DNA from 3 places in the Exiguobacterium sp. s57 genome. Region 3 is predicted to be linked to each of the others. Evidence: riboswitches for the same ligand, from Rfam matches in the RefSeq annotation. Region 3 holds a riboswitch; each other region holds the start of a gene.
The links. Region 3 has a riboswitch for thiamine pyrophosphate ahead of KNO98_RS02395 (YkoF family thiamine/hydroxymethylpyrimidine-binding protein). Riboswitches for the same ligand answer to the same signal wherever they lie in the genome.
Positions count from the first base shown of each region.

Region 1 (7,271 bases), on a different contig from region 3:
AAAGCGACTAAAAATGCGTAAAATGGTTCATCCAACTCTTCCATAAATCCGACCGACGTATTTAAGAATTCCTGGTCGTTGAGTGCCATCCCGATGATTCCTTGATCGGGATAGTCTTTGTCGCTAAAGAAATGATTGAACCCGATGTTGTCGTAAAAATCATCCCGATTCCAAAAGTCTTTACGGAATGAGTGCATGGCTGCTGTATCATAGCCTGCCTCGTTCAATGATTGAGAGAGCGCGCTGAACTTATTTCCCGGGAAACGCGTGTAGACGGAACCAGATTTGACAGGATAGAGTGACATGTTGACGATGAACTCTGCATCGGACGTCCGTCCCTCATGTGTCTGATGATACACGTTCGGGAAGTAAAGCATGTCACGTCGCAATCGGTTCAAATTCGGGGTCAGTTCCTGTCCATTAATCTGTTGATCGATGACGGATGTTTGAAATGATTCGAGTTGTAAGACGATGACGTTCGTATCCTGACTCGGGGCACTTAATTCTTGATAAGAAAGTGCTTGGATTTGAGAACGCTCCTCGTCTGTCAAAGCTTCGTTCCAGCCCATGGCACGTTCAACGCCTCGGGCGACATCCATCGCGTGATATCCCCAAAAACCAAGATGATAGTATTCGCGCATATTCGAGATCGGGTCGTCTGCAATCCATTTTTCCCCACGCTGATAACTGAGCGTGAGCGGGATCGTGAAAAGAAGAAATCCAAGTGTGAAGCCGGCAATCGCTAACCGTCTTCCGTTCCGCTTCACTTCACGGACAGGATGACGTTTCATATAACGCAAAATCAAACCGTAGATGATGAGGTCGATAAAGAAGAACGCATCGATTGGGCGGATGAGCGTCAAAAAGCCACCCCCGACATCTCCCATCTGCCCGATGTCGGATAGTAAAGCGACGGATAATAAGTCTTCAAAATAGCGATAGTACCAGACGTCTGAGACGAGCAGGGTACTATGCAGGAACAGAGAAACGTATAAAATCCATCGGCGGATCGGATATGACACGGTGAGTGCCCAACTCGTCAGGAGCAAAATCGTCGCCAAGTTGATGAGAAAGAACGAAAAGTCGAACGCCGTCGCGGTCAACCAGCTAAAAAAGAAGAGCTTTGCCAGGGAGAGTGACAAGTAGCTCCAATAATCGAGATATTTGATCATGAACAACACATCCTTTTCATATCCATTCCCGATGAGACGAGTGCGGGAAACGTGAAGATGTGTTCAACAAAAAAGAGGCACAGGGCCTCAGTTAATCAGAAACGTATCGCGCAGTTCGATGATGGTTCCTTCCGGTGCTTTCAATTTACTTAAATGACCGTCGACGACGAAATAGATGTTGCCACCGTGCTTCGGTAAAAACGTGACGCCGAGCTGTTCGAGTCGTGCAACTTCCACTTCGAGGTCATCTACATAGAGGGCGAAATGAACGGGACCGGCCGCAAGTTTCGAGTAATCTTGTAACGTTTCATCCGTTTTAGCAGTCTGGAGCTCGATATAAAAATCCCCGAGCTTGAGCCAACTGTTGAAGTCACGCGTATGGAAGTTTCGCGACTCTTGGACGAGTTCAAAACCGAGTGCTTCGTAAAATGTCTTGGACGCAAGATAGTCAGGCGTTTGGATACAGATATGATGGATTTGTTTCATTAGGATGATTCCTCTCATTCAATTTTGGTGAAGTGTACGATATGGCCTAGTCAAATACTAAGCGGATGAAGCTATGATGTGAAAAAGACGACAACTTCCCATTCATTTTAGTGTACCGAACGCGTGCTTTTGAAGATACGGGGTAAGAAACTTTTTACGGAAGAAATCGTATGGAAGAGAGAAAAGGATAGAAATCAATGAGGTGAAAGCATGAAAGGAAATGAAATCACGATTCAACCGATTGATGCAGTCAATCGAGAAGCAGTCATCGCTCTGACAGTGGACGAGAAACAGTCCCGATTCATCGAGACAAATGCCGAGTCGCTTCAAGAGATGGCTGAGGATACGAAATATAATTGGCAGAGCTATGCATTCTATGACGGTGAGCGACCGGTTGGCTTCATGATGGTCGGAGCAGAAAACCAGACAGAACGGTATGTGTGGCTCGATCGTTTCATGATGGATCAAAACGAACAGGGGAAAGGCGTTGGAACGAAGTGCCTACGCATGGCGGTGGACTGGATTCAGACAAAATATGATGTCGATGATATCATCCTGAGCCTCCATCAAGAGAATGAAGCTGCGAAACGATTTTATGCGAAGAACGGCTTTGTCGACAGCGGCTTAATTGATGAATGGAATGGTGAAGCGATTTGGGTCTATCATACAAAAAACCGACCGTCATGAGTCGGTCGGATTCTCGGCTGGACTTGTTGTTTTTGTAGCATTCATGCCCATCGAAAAGAGAACGATAGCTGCAAAGAAGAATAGGGTAACGAACCAGTTTTGGAGAAACGGATCGACAAACGTCGGTTTTTCCAACCAACTCCCGGTTGAGATTTCGGCGTACCAACGTATGTAGAGTGCGATGCGTTCGAGTGTGTATAAGAGTCCGGACAAAAACAACAACATACCACCCGCTACAAGTTGATTGAAACGAGACATAAAACCCCTCCTCTATAGATGTTGTATATAGTTTACCATTTCCATCCAATTGAGGGGCTTTTATTTGAGTATACTCGGTCGCAACTGTTTGACGCGTGACAAGACGAGCCAACCGAGAAGCGCGCCGGTCAAACTAGAGGCCAGGAACGCCGGGACGAAGAAGAAAGCACCGAACGTCGAGCCCATCAACAGTTTCGCGTACGGGACGGCAATCAACGAAGCGATAACCCCAGTCCCGATGATTTCTCCGAGAGCGGCAGCATAGACGCGATTCGTACGAACGAAGAAAATGCCGGCAAGAAACGCGCCAATCATGCCACCAGGGAATGCGAGCAGTGATCCTGTGCCGGTCATGACGCGAATAAGTCCGGTGACGAAAGCGACGAGAACGGCTCCGATTGGACCGACAGTAACTGCGGCGATCACGTTCACCATATGCTGAATCGGATAAGCACGGGCAACACCTGTGGGAATCGAGATGAACATCGAACCGACGACGGCGATGGCGACGAGCATCGCCATCCAAGTGAGTTGTTGAATACGCATGAATAGTCTCCTTTCAAAATAAAAACGCCACGTTTCCAGACGGAAAAATGGCGTGGATATACAGAGACGTATCCCAAGCCACTTCCCTACGCTGGTATGAGCCAGATCAGGTTCAAAGGGTCCGGCAAATGCCGTCTCAGCCCGAAGGCTCCCCTAGTGGTCGTTTATTAAAATTAGGCGAGAATACTCCCACTTCTAAACGTTAAGGACAGGGCTTACGTGAAAGTGGGAGATGAATCGCCAGCCTGTCTTTCGGGTATAATTCCACCAAGGAGGTGAACGTCATATGGTGAAGCACAAGGGTTACAAGTTTCGGATCTATCTGACGAAGGAACAGGAAATTCTGATCACCAAGACGATCGGCTGTTCCCGGTTCGTGTTCAACCACTTCCTGGCGAAATGGGATGAAAGCTACAGACTGACAGGGAAAGGATTGTCCTACGGTTCTTGTTCGAAAGAAATCCCTCTCTTGAAACAAGAGTTCGAGTGGCTGAAGGAGGTCGATAGCACGTCTGTCCAAACGAGCGTCAGACACCTGGCCGATGCGTTTGACCGTTTCTTCAAGAAGCAGAACGAGCGACCTCGTTTCAAGTCGAAACGAAACCCAGTCCAATCCTACAAGACGAACATCCAAGGCAATTCCCAGCTCCCCGAGGTCTCGATCGTCGGGCATCGACTCAAACTCCCGAAGCTGAAATGGGTGCGTTTCGCCAAATCGAGACAGGTCGAGGGTCGCATCCTGAGCGCCACGATCCGACGCACGGCTTCGGGCAAATATTTCGTCTCCCTTCTCGTAGAGCGGGAAATCGGTGAACTGCCGAAGACCGGTTCATCGGTTGGCGTCGACGTCGGGCTGAAGAACTTTGCCGTTCTATCGGACGGCACATTGTACAAGAACGACCGTTATTTCCGTACGCTCGAGAAGAAGCTGGTAAGGGAGCAGCGCAAGTTGTCCCGTCGCCAGCGCATCGCCCTGAACAAGAAGGTGAGACTCTCCGAGGCGAAGAACTACCAGAAGCAGAAGCGGAAAGTCGCCCGCATCCATGAGAAAATCGCCAACAAACGCGCCGACTTCCTGCACAAGGTGTCGACCGAGATCGTCAAAAACCACGACGTCATCGGCATCGAGACCCTGCAGGTGAAGAATATGCAGAAGAACCGCAAGTTGAGCAAGTCAATCTCCGAGGTCAGCTGGTCGGCGTTCTTCCGCATGCTCGAGTATAAGGCCGACTGGTACGGGAAGACCGTCGTGAAGGTCGGGAAGACCTTCGCCTCGAGCCAAGCGTGCTCGGGTTGCGGCCATCAACACAAAGACGTGAAGCATCTCGCATTGCGTGAATGGACATGCCCGAACTGCGGGGTCCACCACGACCGTGATGTGAACGCAGGACTGAACCTCAGACAAGAAGCCGAGCGCCTGTTGGCTTCTTCAACCGTCGGGACGACGGGGCTAGCCTGATCACGTTTCTCTCGTTAGAGAGGATAACTCAGGAATCCTCCACTTCTAAGCGAAGCGTAGGTGGAGGTGGTTCAATGACTTGAGTATAGCATAGCTAAAATCGGAAAAGGGGCGGAATTATCCCTCATTCTTGGCTAACAGGTCCTCATAGTCCTTCTCGTTCCAAAAGAGCGGTGAGATGGATTCGGGACCTTTTAATATTTCTCCATCCTGGTCGTATACGATGGCATATCCGTTCTCGACATCGAACACGAACAAGTCGGCAGTCACTTCGGTCACGCCGTTCCCGGCAATGATCACGTCATCGATTGGGTCCCGGGCCAGTTCGACGCCCGCTTCATCGAGTTCGACGAGGAGGGCTGACGTGTAGGCATGGCGGTCATAGACCGTTTGGAATTCATCCTGCGTGAGGACGACATCGGTAGGTGGAGCACTTGTACCGAATTTCCGATTTTCAATCTCTTCGACGTATTGAAGGAAGGTTTCCTCTTGCCAAAATAGCGGAGCGACCGACTCAGAGCCATTGATCACCGTTCCGTCCTGACTGTCGAAAATGGTAGCATACGTCCCGTCATCGAGCTTGAACGGGTAAATATCCGCATACGTATGCTCGAGGCCGTTTCCGGCGATGATGACGCGTTCGAACGTCTCACGAAACGGTTTGATTCCTTGTTGTTCAAGGGCAGTAAGGAGCGGTTTCGTTTGTTCATATTGGTCATAGACGTCTTTGAAATCTTCTCGCGTCCATTCGGTGATGGGTTCATCGGGTGATTCGACTGGGATTGGATTGTCTGCCACCGTATCCGTACAACCCGTGAGTAAAAGTGCACTTAATCCGAATATCGCCCATCGTCTCATGTTTCCATCCCCTTAACTGACATTTTCCACCATTTTATCATTCATGATGAAAAAGCAGAACCTGTGCACATTCTCACTCGGGGTGAGGACGTGTCGCGTAGGTATCAAGTGTTCTCTTGAAGTGAAGTGTATCTTCTTCAGAAATCGTCACACCTAAAGATGTGCCGTAGCGAACCGCATGATAAACGGACGGGTTCATCGGTAAATCGATGCGTTGGAACCACTCTTGCAATGTCTCGTGAGCACGCAATCGCTTGGCTGGTACGAGAGATTGGTTAAATGTGATCAGCGCATCGCGAATCGGGATATTTGTGAACGCTGTGAGCGTCGAAATGGACGAAGCGTTCTGGTTCTGCACATCTTGTGGGTACAAGTCTGTGCTTGAATCAGCATGATCTCGTGCGCGCGACAAACGTTGCTTCCGTTTTCGATAGATATAAAAGGACAGACAACCGAGCGCAATCAAAGCAACGAAAAACCCGAGATTTCGTCGTGTTGATTCTCCAGAGCCCGTGATTCTCTCAAAAAAGTTATGTTTCCCTTTTTGAGGATCCAATTCAAATGGGTAATCTGCTTTGGATTCACCAATTAAAATTCCATCATCTTCATCCGATAGGAGATCAGTCGGAAGACTATGACTTTCCTCGACCGGTATCGTTTCTGGGTTATAGAGCCATTCGAATACACTCGTCGTGATCACCATTATCGTGAACGTCCCGAGGAGTGTGGTGGCAATCATGAGAAGAAATTTGTTCGTCCAGCGCAAGAGGACACCTCCTTTTGAATTTTCAGACTATTTGTTGTTTATCTTACCATAAAAAGGTAAAGTTTGATTAAGACAAAAAATGGAGGTCGTCATATGGGCATGGAGCAAGTCATCAAACAGTTGAACGAGGTGTATTTAGGCAAAGAGGATGTCGTACGCCTCTGTTGTACGGCGTTACTCGCGGAAGGACACATTTTGTTAGAAGATGTACCGGGAACGGGAAAAACGTTACTGGCCAAAACGATTGCAGCTAGCTTCGACGGCGCGTTTTCTCGGATTCAGTTCACGGCCGACTTGTTACCGTCTGACGTGATTGGCGCAGACTATTTTAATATGAAGACGCAGACGTTCGATCATCGCCAAGGACCGATCTTTGCGAACATCGTCTTGATTGATGAAATTAACCGAGCGGTTCCACGGACGCAGTCCGCCTTGCTTGAGGCAATGGAAGAACGACAAGTCTCCATCGGGGGAGAGACGTATCCGATGCCAAAACCATTTTTCGTCATCGCGACGCAAAACCCGATTGAATCAGCGGGGACGTTCCCGTTACCGGATGCCCAACTCGACCGTTTCCTCATTTCGATTCCAGTCGGTTATCCTGATGTCGCAGAAGAGCGAGAACTCCTCTTACAAGTGATGCGCCAAACGAGGAAAACCGTGGAGGCGGTTGCGACGTTAGACGAGTTACGCCGAGCCCAGGAGGAAGTGAAGCAAGTATCGATTCAAGATGATGTCCTCGATTACTTACTCGGGCTCGTCCATGCGACACGAGAACACCAATCCGTCGAGGTCGGTGTCAGTCCACGCGGAGCCATCGCGCTCATGCGAGCGTCTCAAAGTTATGCCTATCTGAACGATCGATTGTACGTCATTCCAGAAGATGTGAAAGCCGTGGCACCTTATGTCTTGTCCCATCGTCTGACGTTGACGCTTGAAGGAGGCATCAAATCGACGAAACAGGACATCATCCGCTACATCTTAGACACCGTTTCTGTCCCGGTCGAGGGCTGAAGATGACGTTCTCGACACATAACGC
Region 1 is NZ_JACSKR010000002.1:352,900-360,170, reverse strand. Features, by position in the region: gene KNO98_RS08275 (LTA synthase family protein) at 1-1,172, opposite strand, end outside; gene KNO98_RS08270 (VOC family protein) at 1,260-1,658, opposite strand; gene KNO98_RS08265 (GNAT family N-acetyltransferase) at 1,869-2,345, shown strand; gene KNO98_RS08260 (hypothetical protein) at 2,340-2,603, opposite strand; gene thiW (energy coupling factor transporter S component ThiW) at 2,664-3,149, opposite strand; TPP riboswitch at 3,216-3,314, opposite strand; gene tnpB (IS200/IS605 family element RNA-guided endonuclease TnpB) at 3,436-4,608, shown strand; gene KNO98_RS08245 (hypothetical protein) at 4,726-5,466, opposite strand; gene KNO98_RS08240 (hypothetical protein) at 5,540-6,232, opposite strand; gene KNO98_RS08235 (AAA family ATPase) at 6,326-7,246, shown strand; gene KNO98_RS08230 (DUF58 domain-containing protein) at 7,249-7,271, shown strand, end outside.
Region 1: it holds a riboswitch for thiamine pyrophosphate, as region 3 does, so the genes downstream of both, thiW (energy coupling factor transporter S component ThiW) here and KNO98_RS02395 (YkoF family thiamine/hydroxymethylpyrimidine-binding protein) in region 3, are expected to answer to the same signal.

Region 2 (7,271 bases), on a different contig from region 3:
CATTCGAACGTGGGGAAGTAGACCGGGAAGAAGTACTCGTCGGGCGGCACACAAAACTGTTTGATTCGCTCGGTCTCACGGTTGATGGGCCACATGTCGAACAGCGGTATCGTGACTATTTACATGCGGGCGTGCACATGGTCGATGGTGCGTTAGAAATTGTACAAACGCTGAGCGTTGACTATCCGCTCTATATCGTCACAAACGGTGTGACGGAGACTCAATTCAAACGGTTAGAGTCATCGGGACTATTGCCGTACTTCCAAGATGTCTTCGTATCGGATGCGACCGGCTCGCAAAAACCGATGAAGCCGTTCTTTGACTATGTCTTCGACCGAATTCCGAATGTCGCACCAGAGAAGGGTTTGATTATCGGTGACTCAGTCACGGCAGATATCGCCGGTGGGCGGATGTATGGTCTAGATACGTGCTGGTTCAATCCGAAAGAAGTGGCCGCGACGATGGAGACGACGTATGAGATTCGACATTTACATGAGTTAAAATCGCTTCTCTAAGTTCAAGACGGGTTTAGTGAATGAACTGGCAAACGGTTCGGGAGTTGACCCAATACTTCTGGATAGAGCGTGACGTCTTGGAGACGGTCAAGCTTTTGCCAACGATAAATCAGGTGATCTCCTTCAGGTCCGTAAAAATCGCCGTCTTGGAGCGGGAGGTCACCATCTACATAAAAGTACAGTCCAATCTCATGAAACGGTTGGTCGTTGTACGTAAATAAATTCTCGTGCACGAAAGCGAACGAGGTATCGGTCACATGCATGTTCAACTCTTCATGAAGCTCGCGTGCGAGCGCGGTTGCGGCTTCTTCACCGAGCGTCACGCGACCTCCGGGTAATGCCCAAAAGTCATCCCGGACGTTTCGGTGAATCAATAAATGGTCGTCTTTTACAAAAATACCGGCAACGCGGTAATTGAAGACGCCGTGTTCAGTCGGAAATACGATGTCCATCTATATCACTTCCAATCTTTGTAATCTGTTCTAGTATACCTGAAGGAGAGATCATATGTTTCAACCACATACGCAATATCGAGACGAAGATTTCCGTGACGTGACACTCCGAGACGAAGAACTGTCACACGTCACGTTCGAGAACTGTCGTTTCACATACGTCGATGCAACAGAACTACAAACGGAGCGCTGTCAGTTCATCAATTGTGACTTCACGGATTCGAAATGGAACGCGTCCCGTCATGTCGGCAGTTCGTTTTTGAACTGTCAGTTTCATGGTGCCAACTTGTTCACGAGTGAGTTTGAACAATGTAAAATGACCGGGTCATCTTTTGAAGAAAGTCAGTTTGAAGGCGTTCTTGTAAAAGAGGGGGACTGGTCGTTCGTCAATCTTCGTCACGTGTCGCTCAAAAAGATGGATTGGTCCCATGTACGTTTAATTGAGGCGGACCTGTACGGAACTGACTTGACCGAGACGGTTTGGTATCAGGCGGACTTGTCCCGGGCGACACTTCAACATGCGGTGTGCCGTAGTGCCGACTTCAGAGGAGCACTCGTCGATGGGGTTGATTTTTCGAACGTGACGTTACAGCAAACAAAATTAGACGCGATGCAGGCGATCCAAGTCGCGCGCTCATTGGGGGCGATTGTAGAATGAAGCCGGAACAAATCATTGAACAGCTGGTTGCGTTCGCAACAGAACGTGAATACATCCGAACGGTCGTCTTGAACGGCTCGCTCGTCAATCCGAACATCCGACCAGACCCGTATCAGGATGTCGATCTTGCCTTTTACGTAGAAGACGTTCAAGCGGTTGCGACCGATCGCTCATGGATCGACATGTTTGGAGAGGTCTTGATTATGCAGACACCTGAGACGTCTGATCCCGAACGACATGTGACGTTTTTAGTGCAATATGTAGACGGACACCGTCTTGATTTGACGATTCGGCGTGTTGATCAACTTGAAGCGATGCTCGAATCCGACTCGCTCAGTCAAATCATCTTTGACCGAGATGATCATCCAGATGTGACGCCGTCAGACACATCGTATCGTGTGAAACATCCGTCTGCTGACGAGTATGCGGCTTGTTGGAATGAGTTTTGGTGGGTGTCGCTCTATGTCGTCAAAGGAATCAAGCGGCATCAAGTGCTATATGCGCTCGACCACCTCGACATCATGCGGAATATGCTCCGTCAGATGATGGAATGGAACATCGGTTATGCGACAGATTTCTCGGTGAATCTTGGGAAGTCAGGGGACGGGATGCGCGACCATTTACCGGAAGAGTTATGGGAGATGCTCGGGGCGACGTATGCCTCGGCTGAACTGAGCGCCATTGAGGACACGCATGACCGATTACAATCACTCTTTTTCTTTTGCGCGCAACGCGTCGCCGAACAAGGCCATTTCGTATTTCAGGAGGAAGAAGCGAGACGCGTCCGTGCTGCATGTGCAACACTTCGACATTCGAACGATTAATGACGGCGAGAGCCGGGAAACGCTCCTTATAGAGAAAGGAGCGTTTTTTCATGAATCCATATACGACATTTATTGCCCTTTTAGTCGGAAGTCTCGTCCTCTTTGTCGGCATTCGTTTAAAGAAATGGCCAATCATTTTGGTTGCGATGCTTCCTCTTGGTCTCGTCGCGTTCAATATGTTTTTGCTCATCACCGGACGCTAGAAAATCTTCACTCGTCTTTCTGATACATCGATTTGATGAAGAAGGCACTCGGTAATAAAATACCGATTGCGCCTTCGATGATAGCGAATAATCGGGTCAATCCGATTGGCAACAAATCACCAAAGCCAATCGATAGTAGGGTGACCCCGCTGAAGTACAGGAGGTTTTCCCAAGTCGGTTCGACAGCATTCATGGATTCGAGTGAGGTCACAAGAATGACTGAATCGCGAGATAGCGCATAATAAATCAACGTGAACCCTAACATGACACCAAATAGGCTGACGAATAACTGAGCGAACAACCTCCCATCAAATCCTGTCTGTTTATACGTTTAACGTTTGAAAAACCAAAACACGTTCAAGCTGATGAAGAGTAATGCAATCGTCAATAAAATCGTATTCATTCTGTCCACATCCTTTTCTTATCAATGTGCTTCCTTATCCATTCCCGAAGCGAAGAATGAAAAACGGGATCGGAAAAGGTTTGCAATTGATGAAAAAATTGATAGAATGTGGTCGAAGACGACTGAATTTCATAATGTTTGCCACTAGGGGAGTCGCGTTACGCGGCTGAGATGGACATGGTCCAGACCCTTTGAACCTGATCTAGTTCACGCTAGCGTAGGGAAGTGGGCGAAACGACTCATATGGCTTCACCTAGATATGACTGTTCGAGACGCCGCTTCCGTTATGGGAGGCGGCGTCTTTTATCTGTTATAAGGGGGAGTTCATATGAAATTTACAGATCACTTACGTCAGGAAGCAGATGGATTGTTTGAAGCAAGCTTTCATCACCCGTTTGTCCGTTCACTCGGAGAAGGAACGCTCGATGAGAAGAAGTTCAGACATTACGTCATGCAAGACTCTTATTATTTGAATCAGTTTTCGAAAGTGCAGGCGAAGGGGGCGACGCTCGCACCGACGATGGAACTATCAAGCCGTTTTTTAACACATGCCTTACACACGATTGAGGCGGAACTCTCACTTCATCGAGAGTTCTTTACGATGCTCGACGTGACGGATGTCGAATTGGCGACATTCGAGCCGGCTCCGACCGCTTATGCGTATGCGCTCCATATGCAACAGGCAGGACCGACACTCGGGGACGTGCTCGCGTCGATCCTTCCGTGCTACTGGGTGTATTACGAGATTGGCGAACGTCTTAAAGACAAGCGTCCTGATCATCCGATTTATTCGGCCTGGATTGCGACGTATGGCTCAGAGTGGTTCCGTGAATTGGTGGAAGAACAAATCGATCGATTAGATGAGCTCGCAGGGCAAGCGACAGAAGAAGAGCGTGTGCGTTATACGAAACTGTTCTTGAAGAGTTGCTATTACGAAGTCGCTTTTTGGGAAATGGCTTGGACACTTGAGTCGTGGACATTGTCACAGGAGGTCAACCAATGAGACATGAGATTTGGAGTGAGATTCGGAAGCAGGCACCGCTCATTCACAACATCACGAACACAGTCGTGGCGAATTTTTCGGCGAATGGACTGCTCGCCATCGGTGCCTCTCCCGTCATGGCGGATGCAATCGAAGAAGTGGCAGAGATGACATTTATAAGTGATGCGCTCGTGTTAAATATCGGGACACTTGGTACGATGACCGAAGCCACGATGATTCGTGCAGGGCAGGCGGCGAACGAGGCAGGATGCCCCATTGTACTCGATCCGGTCGGAGTCGGGGCGACGTCATTCCGACGAGATGTGGTCGAACGTATTTTGCGTCACGTGCGTGTCACGGCCATTCGAGGAAATGCAGGAGAAATCGCGACGTTGATTGGTGTCGATTGGGCAGCTCGTGGTGTCGATGCTGGAGACGGTGCATGCGAACCGCGACAATTGGCGCTTGAAGCAGCGAAACGATACGGATGTGTCGTGGCCGTGACTGGAAAAGAAGATATGGTCAGCGACGGGAACGTCGTCATGGAAATACACGGCGGGACGAAACGCATGACTGAGACGACCGGTACGGGATGTTTACTCAGTGCAGTGGTCGGAGCTTGTCTAGCAGTCGAAAAGAACGCCCTTAAAGCGACGGTGACCGCCATGTCAGGCTATGCTTATTCCGGTGAGCTAGCGAGTGAGCGAGCAGAAGGACCGGGAGACTTTCCGATTCACTTTTTAAATGCCCTCCATCAATTGACGCAACATACAATTCCGACGAATCGAATCGAGGTGTCGACATGATGAAACCTCAAGTTTTGACGATTGCAGGATCTGATTCAGGCGGAGGAGCCGGCATTCAAGCCGATCTCAAAACGTTTCAAGAGCTCGGCGTATTCGGGACGAGCGTGCTGACTGCAATCACAGCCCAGAACACACTAGGGGTCCATGGAATTGAGGCTATTTCCACGGAAATGATTACCCGACAAATCGATGCGGTAGCTGATGATTTTAGCATCACCGCTTGTAAAACCGGGATGTTGGTGGACGCTGAACGAATTGAAGCGGTGGCGAAGGCGCTCGAACGATATCGTTTCGAACATGTTGTCGTCGATCCTGTCATGGTAGCGAAAGGGGGCGCCTCTTTGTTGCAAGTTAGCGCGGTCGAAGCACTTCGCACGAAGCTGTTGCCACAGGCGACCATCGTGACCCCGAACATTCCAGAGGCAGAAGTGTTGGCGGGGATGGAGATTCGGACCGAGGCAGACCGGATGAAGGCAGCGCAGGTGATTCGAGCCCTTGGCGTCGATATCGTGATTATCAAAGGCGGACATTCGAATGATGTAGAAGCCGTTGACTTAATCGTGACCGAGTCTGAAGCGTTCCGCGTAAAAGCACCTCGAATCCAAACGAAAGATACGCACGGGACGGGATGTACGTTCTCTGCCGCATTGACAGCTGAACTAGCGTATGGGAAGACACTACGTCAAGCGGTCGTTGACGCAAAACGATTCATTCATCAGGCGATTGCACATGGATTATCGATTGGGCAAGGTCATGGACCGACTAATCACTGGGGACATCGCCTAGCGAAAGGAGAACAGATTACCATTGACGTCATGTACGAAACAAGTACTCGCTAAGCAGCTTCGCCTTTACTTTGTGTGTGGAACGACGGACGCATCCGATTTGGTGACGACCGTCAAAACGGCACTTCGATGTGGTGTGACATGTTTTCAATTTCGCGAAAAAGGTAAAGATGCATTGTATGGAGATGAAAAAGAAGCGATGGCAAGGACGCTCCAACATGAATGTCGAGAAGCAAAGGTCCCGTTCATCATCAACGACGATGTTGAATTGGCGCTCGCGATTGACGCGGATGGCATCCACGTCGGACAAGATGACTTACCTGCCAAACAAGTTCGAGAACGGCTAGGACCTGATAAATGGTTAGGGGTGTCGGTCCATACGATGGAGGAAGTCAGTGCAGCTCTTCCGTTCGCAGATTATGTCGGCATCGGTCCGATTCATGAGACGCGAAGTAAACTGGATGCAGGGATTGTGCGTGGCACGGAACTGATTCAACAAGTTCGTCGACACTATCCACTGCTGCCGATTGTGGGGATTGGGGGCATTCGTCCCGATCATGTCCCTGCTATTATTGATGACGGGGCAGACGGTGTTGCCGTCATCTCCGCCATCGCTTCTGCACCGGATGTAGCAGAAGCTACCCGGCGTTTCGCTTGTCTCTGAATTCAATTTTTGAGGAGGAAGACAGATGAACGTATTTGTTATCGGTGCAAACGGTCAGATTGGCCACCAGTTGGTCGAAAAGTTACACAAAGAAGGAAAACATCAAGTCACGGCGATGGTGCGTAAAGAAGAACAACTCGAGGACTTCAAGTCAAAAGGATATAACGCGGTACTTGGCGACCTCGAAGGTTCAGTGGCAGACTTACAAAAGGCGATTGATGGAATGGATGCCATCGTGTTCGCGGCTGGTTCTGGTGGAAGTACTGGAGCAGACAAGACACTCTTGATTGACCTAGACGGTGCGGCGAAGAGTATCGAGGCGGCACAAGCGAATGGGAACATCAAACACTTCGTTATGCTCAGCGCCTTAAAAGCAGAGGATCGTTCAGCTTGGCCTGATTCGATGAAACCATACTATGTGGCGAAACATCATGCCGATCGTTTACTAGAACAAAGTGGGCTCACGTATACGATTGTGCGTCCGGGTGCGTTGACAGATGACGCGGGAACGGGCAAAGTGAACACGAATTTCGAAGGTAGTGGTGAGATTCCACGTGAAGACGTGGCATCGTTCTTGGTGCATGTCCTTCATAACCATTCGAACGCTCAGAACAAAGCGATTGATTTGATTAAAGGAGATACCCCAATCGAAGAAACGCTATAAGTAGGTCGAAACAAGAACGGGATGTAAACCATCCCGTTTTTTGTCACGTTAAAGAGGGGAAAGTCAGCAGAATAGCGAAATGAAGAATATGAACAGGTGAGGAGGTTCGGCATGACCGAGATGTTTATTTATCTGGCGGTCTATTTGTTGCCGTCATTTTTACTCGGTTTTTTAGCGCTCGATGTCTTTCAACGAAATCCGAATAAAGTCGAGCATCGTTTGCTGAGCCTGTTTGTGTTCGGCTATTCGATGCTTTTCTTGGCAGAGTTTGTCCGGCATCTTTCACCGATTGAATATAGTCCCGCACTCATTACA
Region 2 is NZ_JACSKR010000002.1:320,828-328,098, reverse strand. Features, by position in the region: gene KNO98_RS08050 (YjjG family noncanonical pyrimidine nucleotidase) at 1-515, shown strand, start outside; gene KNO98_RS08045 (NUDIX hydrolase) at 518-967, opposite strand; gene KNO98_RS08040 (pentapeptide repeat-containing protein) at 1,023-1,625, shown strand; gene KNO98_RS08035 (aminoglycoside 6-adenylyltransferase) at 1,622-2,449, shown strand; gene KNO98_RS08030 (hypothetical protein) at 2,500-2,652, shown strand; gene KNO98_RS08025 (ion channel) at 2,660-2,953, opposite strand; TPP riboswitch at 3,192-3,296, shown strand; gene tenA (thiaminase II) at 3,384-4,058, shown strand; gene thiM (hydroxyethylthiazole kinase) at 4,055-4,843, shown strand; gene thiD (bifunctional hydroxymethylpyrimidine kinase/phosphomethylpyrimidine kinase) at 4,843-5,682, shown strand; gene thiE (thiamine phosphate synthase) at 5,651-6,292, shown strand; gene KNO98_RS08000 (SDR family oxidoreductase) at 6,318-6,956, shown strand; gene KNO98_RS07995 (diguanylate cyclase domain-containing protein) at 7,068-7,271, shown strand, end outside.
Region 2: it holds a riboswitch for thiamine pyrophosphate, as region 3 does, so the genes downstream of both, tenA (thiaminase II) here and KNO98_RS02395 (YkoF family thiamine/hydroxymethylpyrimidine-binding protein) in region 3, are expected to answer to the same signal.

Region 3 (7,271 bases):
CGCCAGGTCGATTGATGCACCACGCGACATCTTATAAATCACTGTTTGCCGATTATGAGGCGAATATGTATTGCATCGGTACGACAGCAAAAGGCGAACCACAACAGATCCGAATGGCGAATGAGAATACGGTCCTCGAGGCGTTCAACAATGAATCAGTAAAACCGAAGTTCCGTATCGTGAAAGAAACGAAGAAAGACGACTCCGAGTGAGTCGTCTTTTTATATCCCTACCCAAATTGAAAGACCGAACAGTGTGAAGAACACACCTGACCACATGTAATCGGACGGTTTGACGTCAATCCGCTCATAGACGGTCCGTTTCCCACTCGTGAATCCTCTCGCCTCCATAGAGAAGGCGACACGTTCCGCCCGTCGGATCGAGCCTGCTAATAGCGGGAGAAGTAGTTTCGGCACATGTCGAACGCGTTCCCATTTTGTATCAAGAGGAACGCCACGAAGACGATGTGCGTATTGAAGCTGATACATTTCCTGTTGCATTAACGGTAGGAAACGGAATCCGACGAGCGCACTGTAGGCAATCGTCGGCGACAGCTTCGCCTGTTGCATCAGACTCATGACGAATCGTTTCGAATCGGTCGTCAACATGAAGAGAAGCGACAACACGGTGAACGCCAAAACACGTAGACTAAGAGAGATAGCGACGCGCGCCTCTTCTTTCGAAATGTCCTGACCGAGAAGGGTCACCCACGTTTCTCCCCCGAGCTCTTTCCCAAACACGAGCGTCGTCCAAAATGTTCCGAGCGCCGTGATGAGAAACGGGATCAAGAACAGGCTCCACCTTTTCCATGACACGTCCGTCGCCAAGGTCTGGATCACTAACGTACCGGCGATGATGACGAGTGGGGTCCACGGGTTATAAAACAAGGCCAGTCCGAACATCATAATCGTGAACGTCATAAACTTGACCGTCGGATTCATATCATGGAGTGACATCGTTGCCTCCCTCCCACTAACCGATAATGATGAAGTTTCTCCGTGTCCTGCCAAAGTTCATCCCCGAACGGTCCTGAGAGTACCCCATCCTTCATCAGATAGAACGTATTGGCGATGTTGGCGAACGACAAGTCATGGGTCACGAACAGGATCGTCTGTCCCTTTTTCGCATGTCGCTTCATTAACATCTCGAGTGCATGGAGTGACGGCTCGTCCTGTCCTGCCGTCGGTTCATCAAAGGCAAGCAACTGTTTGTTTGAGAGTAACTGGATCCCGACGGCGAGTCGTCGCTTCTGCCCATGACTGAGCGAAAGTGGATGGAGAGATCGTTTATTCTCGAGTGATAGATCCTCCAACACGATATCAATCGATTCCTCATGGCCAAACTGCAGTTCTTGCTCGACCGAATTCATGAAAAATAAGTGTTCCGGAGATTGAGGGACGAGTCCGACACGGCGATCACATTCCGTCAAACTTCGTAAAAACGTCGACTTTCCGCTCCCATTCGGACCCAATATGGCGATCACTTCCCCAATGCGAACTTGAAGTGTCACACTTTTTAATTGGAATGTATCACGCACCACCTCGTCGACCACATAGTGCTCGACTTCTTGTTGTGGTGTTGACGACGGTGTGAATGTAAAATCATCGACCGATCGAAACGGTTCGTTACGTACAATCCGTCCTTCTTCAAGTTCGATCTGCCAATCAAAAAAGTCTCCCCACATATGCGCGCGATGTTCGACAACGATGACGTTCACGTCATCCATTTGATCGAGCCATTCGACGAATCGATACGCGGTCACCGGGTCAAGGTGCGTCAACGGCTCATCGAGAAGCAACCATTCCGGTTGTCCAACCATGGCGCAGGCGACGGCAATCCGCTGTTTCTCCCCGCCTGACAAGGAATCGATGAGTCGATTTCGATAATCGGTCAGTTGGAGTGACTCGAGAATCTCTGTCACGCGCTGATCGATTACCTCGACTTGTGTCTCCAAATTTTCGAGTGTGAAGATGAGTTCCTCTTCCACCCGTTCCATCACGAACTGTGTGTCCGGGTCTTGGAACACGGTCCCGACCCGCTGATTGATCTCGCCCGGTGCATAGTCGTCGTATGATCGTCCGAACAGTTCGAGTCTGCCTTCAAGGATCCCATCACAATTCTCTGGATAGAGACGGTTAAATAGCGCAAGAAGCGTCGATTTCCCACTTCCGCTCGCTCCGCTCAATACGGTACGTCCAGGTCGTATGGAAAGTGTCACACCTTTTAAAATGGTGTCCTGACTTTCTGGAAACCGGAATGAGAGCGATTCTGTCTCAACCATGAACGTTCCCACTCCGAGCGATTGCATAGCCGCGAAGTGAACCTGTCTTCAATAACAAATCACTAAGCAACTTCCCTCCAATTCCTGCGATGACCATGCCACTAACCGCACGGAGCCCGAACATCGTCGCTACATATCCCGGTTCAAGCATCGCAAATCCGCTCATGAAGTAGGTATACACGAAACTCGTGACGGCCGAGCCAAATCCAGCAAGCATGAGAACCCAAAGTTCGTATCGACGATAACCCGTCATTGCAAAGACGGCTTCAGCACCAAGACCTTGAACGATGCCGACCAGGATGATGCGCGGTCCGATCGCATTCCCAATCAACATTTCAATCGTCGCAGCCATCACTTCCGAAATGAAGGCAGCACCCGGTTTTCGAATGATATACGCCGAGATGATTGACACGATGAACCAGATACCGAAGATCCACTCATAGGCGATTGGTCCAATCAACCCTGCCCATAAATTCCCGATATGGACGAACAATAAATAGACAACGGCAAAAACGACAGACAATACGGAGACGAGGACGACCTCTTTCAATTTCCACGACTTAAGCATGTTGACCTCCATGTGACGGACTGTTCACACTGAACGTCACCGTCATGACGACGTGTCGATTCTTCTCGCGCGTCCGGTTGAACGCCGCCTCGTAATACGAGAACACATCATCCAAATTCCCATGAATGCCTGACGCATAATGCATGGAGTCATTATACACACCAGCCTGTTTCGCTTGTTCGATTTCATCATAGATGAGATCCATATAGTTACCTGCACCCATCGGATAAAGCGCGAACTGTGAAGAGACATACTGCTCTCTTGACATTCCATTCAATGGTTGTGGTGGTGCATCGAGCGCCTCATCCCCAGCCGAATCTCCCGGACATCCGACGGAGAAGGTTCCGCTCATCGAGACATGGCGTCCTTCTTCCGAAGCCAGACTCAAGACTGTCCGTGCGACGTCGAACACGTGCTCGACGCGCCCTCGGATCACGGTCGATACGTCATCCGTATGTCGCCACACCCCTGTCATATTTGTTCCTTTCAATGCCCCTTTAATCGTCCCGACAAAGTCATCTGTCATCGGGCTAAGCGTGAAGCGAAATCCGACAATCGGACTCGTGCCACATGATTCATTCATCTTGTTTCCCCCTCTATATATGTTTGCATAGAAAAAGCCGCATTCATGAGAATGCAGCAACAAAATCTATACAAACTTGCATAGAGAAAGTGCCACACTTCCTCACGCCAGTATTACCTGGATCGAGTTATAAGGGATCGGAGCCATGCTCACATCTCAGCCGAAGCACCCCTAGTGCAGTCATTGATATGCGGTTACTTATGCAGTCACAGTATAGCGATGTTTCGTCACTTTGTAAACGGTCAATCTGAATAAGTGACGAGTTGGCCATTACCAGGAAGTGGGTCATGGAAGGCATTCCACGGCTCCACCATCTCCTCATCCGTCAACAAGCAAGCATCAAGTGACCGCTCGACCGTCTCCCGGTCCATCCGTTGACCGATGAGGACCAATTCGTTCTGTCGATCTCCGTACGGCTCGATGTAGTCCTCGCGTAGTTCAGGTTCTGAGGCAAACATCGCCTCTCGTTCATTCTCCGGAAGTGTCGCTAGCCAACGGCCCGCGTGTTCGAGCGTCGACGCGTATCCGGCTTGAGAGAAGAGACAGGCTAGGTCGTTCCGTGACGCAATCCATAAGAACCCTTTGGCGCGAACGATTTCTTCTGGATAATGCTCCATCCAATTCATCAAACGCTCAGGATGGAACGGTCGACGACGACGGTAAACGAACGAACTGATCCCATACTCTTCCGTTTCCGGCGTATGTTCTTCTGCCTCGAGCTCTTGAATCCATCCCGCCGCATGCATCGCCTGATCGAAATCGAACAAACGGACGTCTAGTAGATTGTCTAACGCCACGTCCGAGTAGGTCGAAGTCAACAATCGTGCGCTCGGGTTGAGCGTCTTGAGCAGACCCTTCATCTCCTGCAGCTCCGCTTCAGTCACCCGGTCCGCCTTATTCAATACGATGATATCCGCAAATTCGACTTGGTCGACGAGTAGGTCGACGACTTCGCGAACGTCACCTGTGTCGACGGCTTGTTGACGTTCTATGAGCGATTCACCGGAATTGAAATCCTTGAAGAAGCGGTACGCGTCGACGACGGTGACCATCGCATCGATATAGACACGGCTCGTCAAATCGATTCCGAGCGCATCATCGGCATACGTGAACGTCTGTGCGACGGGAATTGGCTCGGAAATCCCTGATGACTCGATGATAATCCCATCGAGGTCACGATTCTTTGTCAGCTCTTCGACAGCCGTGAGCAAATCCTCACGGAGGGTACAACAGATGCACCCGTTCGAGAGCTCGACTAACTTTTCATCGGTACGGGAGAACCCGCCCTGTTCAATCAACTTCTCATCGATGTTCAACTCACTCATATCGTTTACGATGACCGCATATTTTTTGTGATCACGGTTATGTAAAATGTGGTTGAGCAGTGTCGTCTTCCCGCTACCAAGATAACCTGAGAGTACCGTAATTGGAATTCGTTTCATGATGGACCTCCGTTAAATAGTAATCATTACTCTTTGTATAATGTAACGGTTCCACCCTTTTGTCAATAAAAAAACACGCCTCATCGACGTGTTTTCATGAACATTCAATTATTCTTCCAACGCTTTCCGTTCTGCTTCTGAACGCGGATAGGCGTTCGCTTGCCACTCGGCTCGATAAATGGAGTCGAGCTGCGTCAATCCGACTTCATCCTCGTCCTTGTCCGAATCGACACTCGGGACCTCGTCCCACTTCGGATCGAGATAAGAATGATCCTCTTCCCGCGCTCGACTTTCTTGTAATTTTTGAATTCCCACCTTGACCGCTGCCGCAACTGCCAATCCAATACCTGCTCGCACTAACAGTCGTTTCACCATCGTATGTCCTCCTCAACGCCCAAAGCGATAAAGCGGCATCCCTTTCACATCTGTCTCGATAATAAATACCGATCCAGCGTCCGGATGTTCGGTTAACGCCTCCTCGTCCATCCCTTCACGTGCTGTTGTGATGGCTAATCGATTGAGACCATCCCCGATGAAGGCGCATGATGTGACATTCGGGGCAGGGACGTGAACTTCTAACACTTTTTCACCGGTCGATGGATCCCAGCGAGATACTTTACTTCCTGCATAATGTGCGATCCATAAAAAACCTTCCGTATCCGATGTCATGCCATCCGGGAAGCCGTCCTCTTCCGAAAAGTCGATGACGACCTTTCCGTTCGACAATGTGCCGGTCTTCATGTCAAAATCATATTGTCGAATTTTTTCGGTCGGTGTATCAATATGATAAAAAACGGAATGGTCAGGAGACCACGTCAACCCGTTTGAAAGTGTCAATTCATCCATAAGTGTTGTCGTCGTTCCATCGCGGTCCACCCGATAGAGAGATGCCTGATTCTCTTTATCGTCCAAGTGGAGCGTCCCGGCAAAAATACGACCGTACGGATCGGCTTTCCCATCATTAAAACGTAATCGACCTTCAGGGTCATCCAATTCGACAATTTTAATTAACTCCCGGTTGATTTCATCCCATTCATAAATCCCGTCTTTAAGACCAAGGACGACACCATCCGTCACTTTTGGAATGACGAAACCGACCTGTTTTCCGACTTCGAAAGAAGAAATCTCGTCTTCTCGCTCGTCATACCACCATAACGTATGACCTTCGATATCCACCCAATAGAAACGCTTCAACTCAGCATCCCAACAAGGACCTTCACCAAGCGTATTTCGTACCCGAATCCACAACGACGCATCTATTCTTTCCATTACTTAGCCTCCACTCTATCCATTAGTTCAGAAATCTATTCCCTTCTCCCATCTGGACTATGCATGAATTCGAAAAATCGTAGAGGATTTCCACCCTAGTCTCATCATTTTGATATATTTATGGAAAGGTGAGAGGAGTGGATCATTTGTCTAAATGGAACGATCGTTATAATACCGATGAATATGTGTACGGAACGGAGCCAAATCAATTTTTACTCGACTTCATCACAACACATCGGCTTGAAGGAAAACATGTGTTAGCCATCGCTGAAGGAGAAGGTCGAAACGCAGTATGGCTCGCCACACTCGGACTCGACGTCGAGATGTGGGACGCTTCGAAAGTAGGACTCGAAAAAGCGAAACGCCTGGCGGCTTCACGAAACGTGTTCCTTCAGATGAAACAGATCGACTTGAATGAAGCCGACTGGCAAAAAGAGGCGTATGACATGGTCATCTGCATCTTTGGTCACTTTCCTCCGCATGTCAGAGAAAAGGTGTTCGCCGGTATCCAAAAAACGCTTCGCCCTGGTGGTGTATTCCTGACTGAAGTTTACTCTACAAACCAACTCACTTACGGGACAGGCGGACCGAACGACGCCTCCCTTCTCTACACCGAAGGGATGTTCCATCAACTCGATGAAGATTTCGCCCCTCTCGTCTTAAACGAGACGGTCGTATGGCGAGAAGAAGGCAAGCTCCATCACGGCGAATCCGCTGTGATTCAATATGTCGGGCAAAAACGGTAATAATGACCTCTTCGTTTAAAGCCTTGTTTTATGGACTGAGTGACTCCAGTTCTATGCGGCAATTAGATGGCTCCGGTATTGTTCCGTGGTCATCTTTTCTTGTATTCCGTTGTTTGTGTTCGTCAATGAAAACAAGGGCATTGGGCGATTAATTCTGCGCCTGACATATTTGTATACGATCGTTCTTACTCTATATACGCTTTAAAAATAGCGCTGTGCTCTTCCTCAGTTTATATTACGAAGAAAAGTTGAGTCTATTTTATAAGCGACAACTAAAAACATCTTGTATACGTTTTGACGTCGAAACGTATACAAGATGTTTTAATTTAACGATGAAGTAGACTTGTATCCCCTATGTTGATTTTAAGTCACTTTGGATTGT
Region 3 is NZ_JACSKR010000001.1:463,529-470,799, forward strand. Features, by position in the region: gene KNO98_RS02375 (DUF1643 domain-containing protein) at 1-212, shown strand, start outside; gene KNO98_RS02380 (energy-coupling factor transporter transmembrane component T family protein) at 222-956, opposite strand; gene KNO98_RS02385 (ABC transporter ATP-binding protein) at 938-2,281, opposite strand; gene KNO98_RS02390 (ECF transporter S component) at 2,274-2,849, opposite strand; gene KNO98_RS02395 (YkoF family thiamine/hydroxymethylpyrimidine-binding protein) at 2,842-3,432, opposite strand; TPP riboswitch at 3,515-3,615, opposite strand; gene KNO98_RS02400 (GTP-binding protein) at 3,675-4,874, opposite strand; gene KNO98_RS02405 (hypothetical protein) at 4,983-5,249, opposite strand; gene KNO98_RS02410 (SMP-30/gluconolactonase/LRE family protein) at 5,262-6,143, opposite strand; gene KNO98_RS02415 (class I SAM-dependent methyltransferase) at 6,281-6,889, shown strand.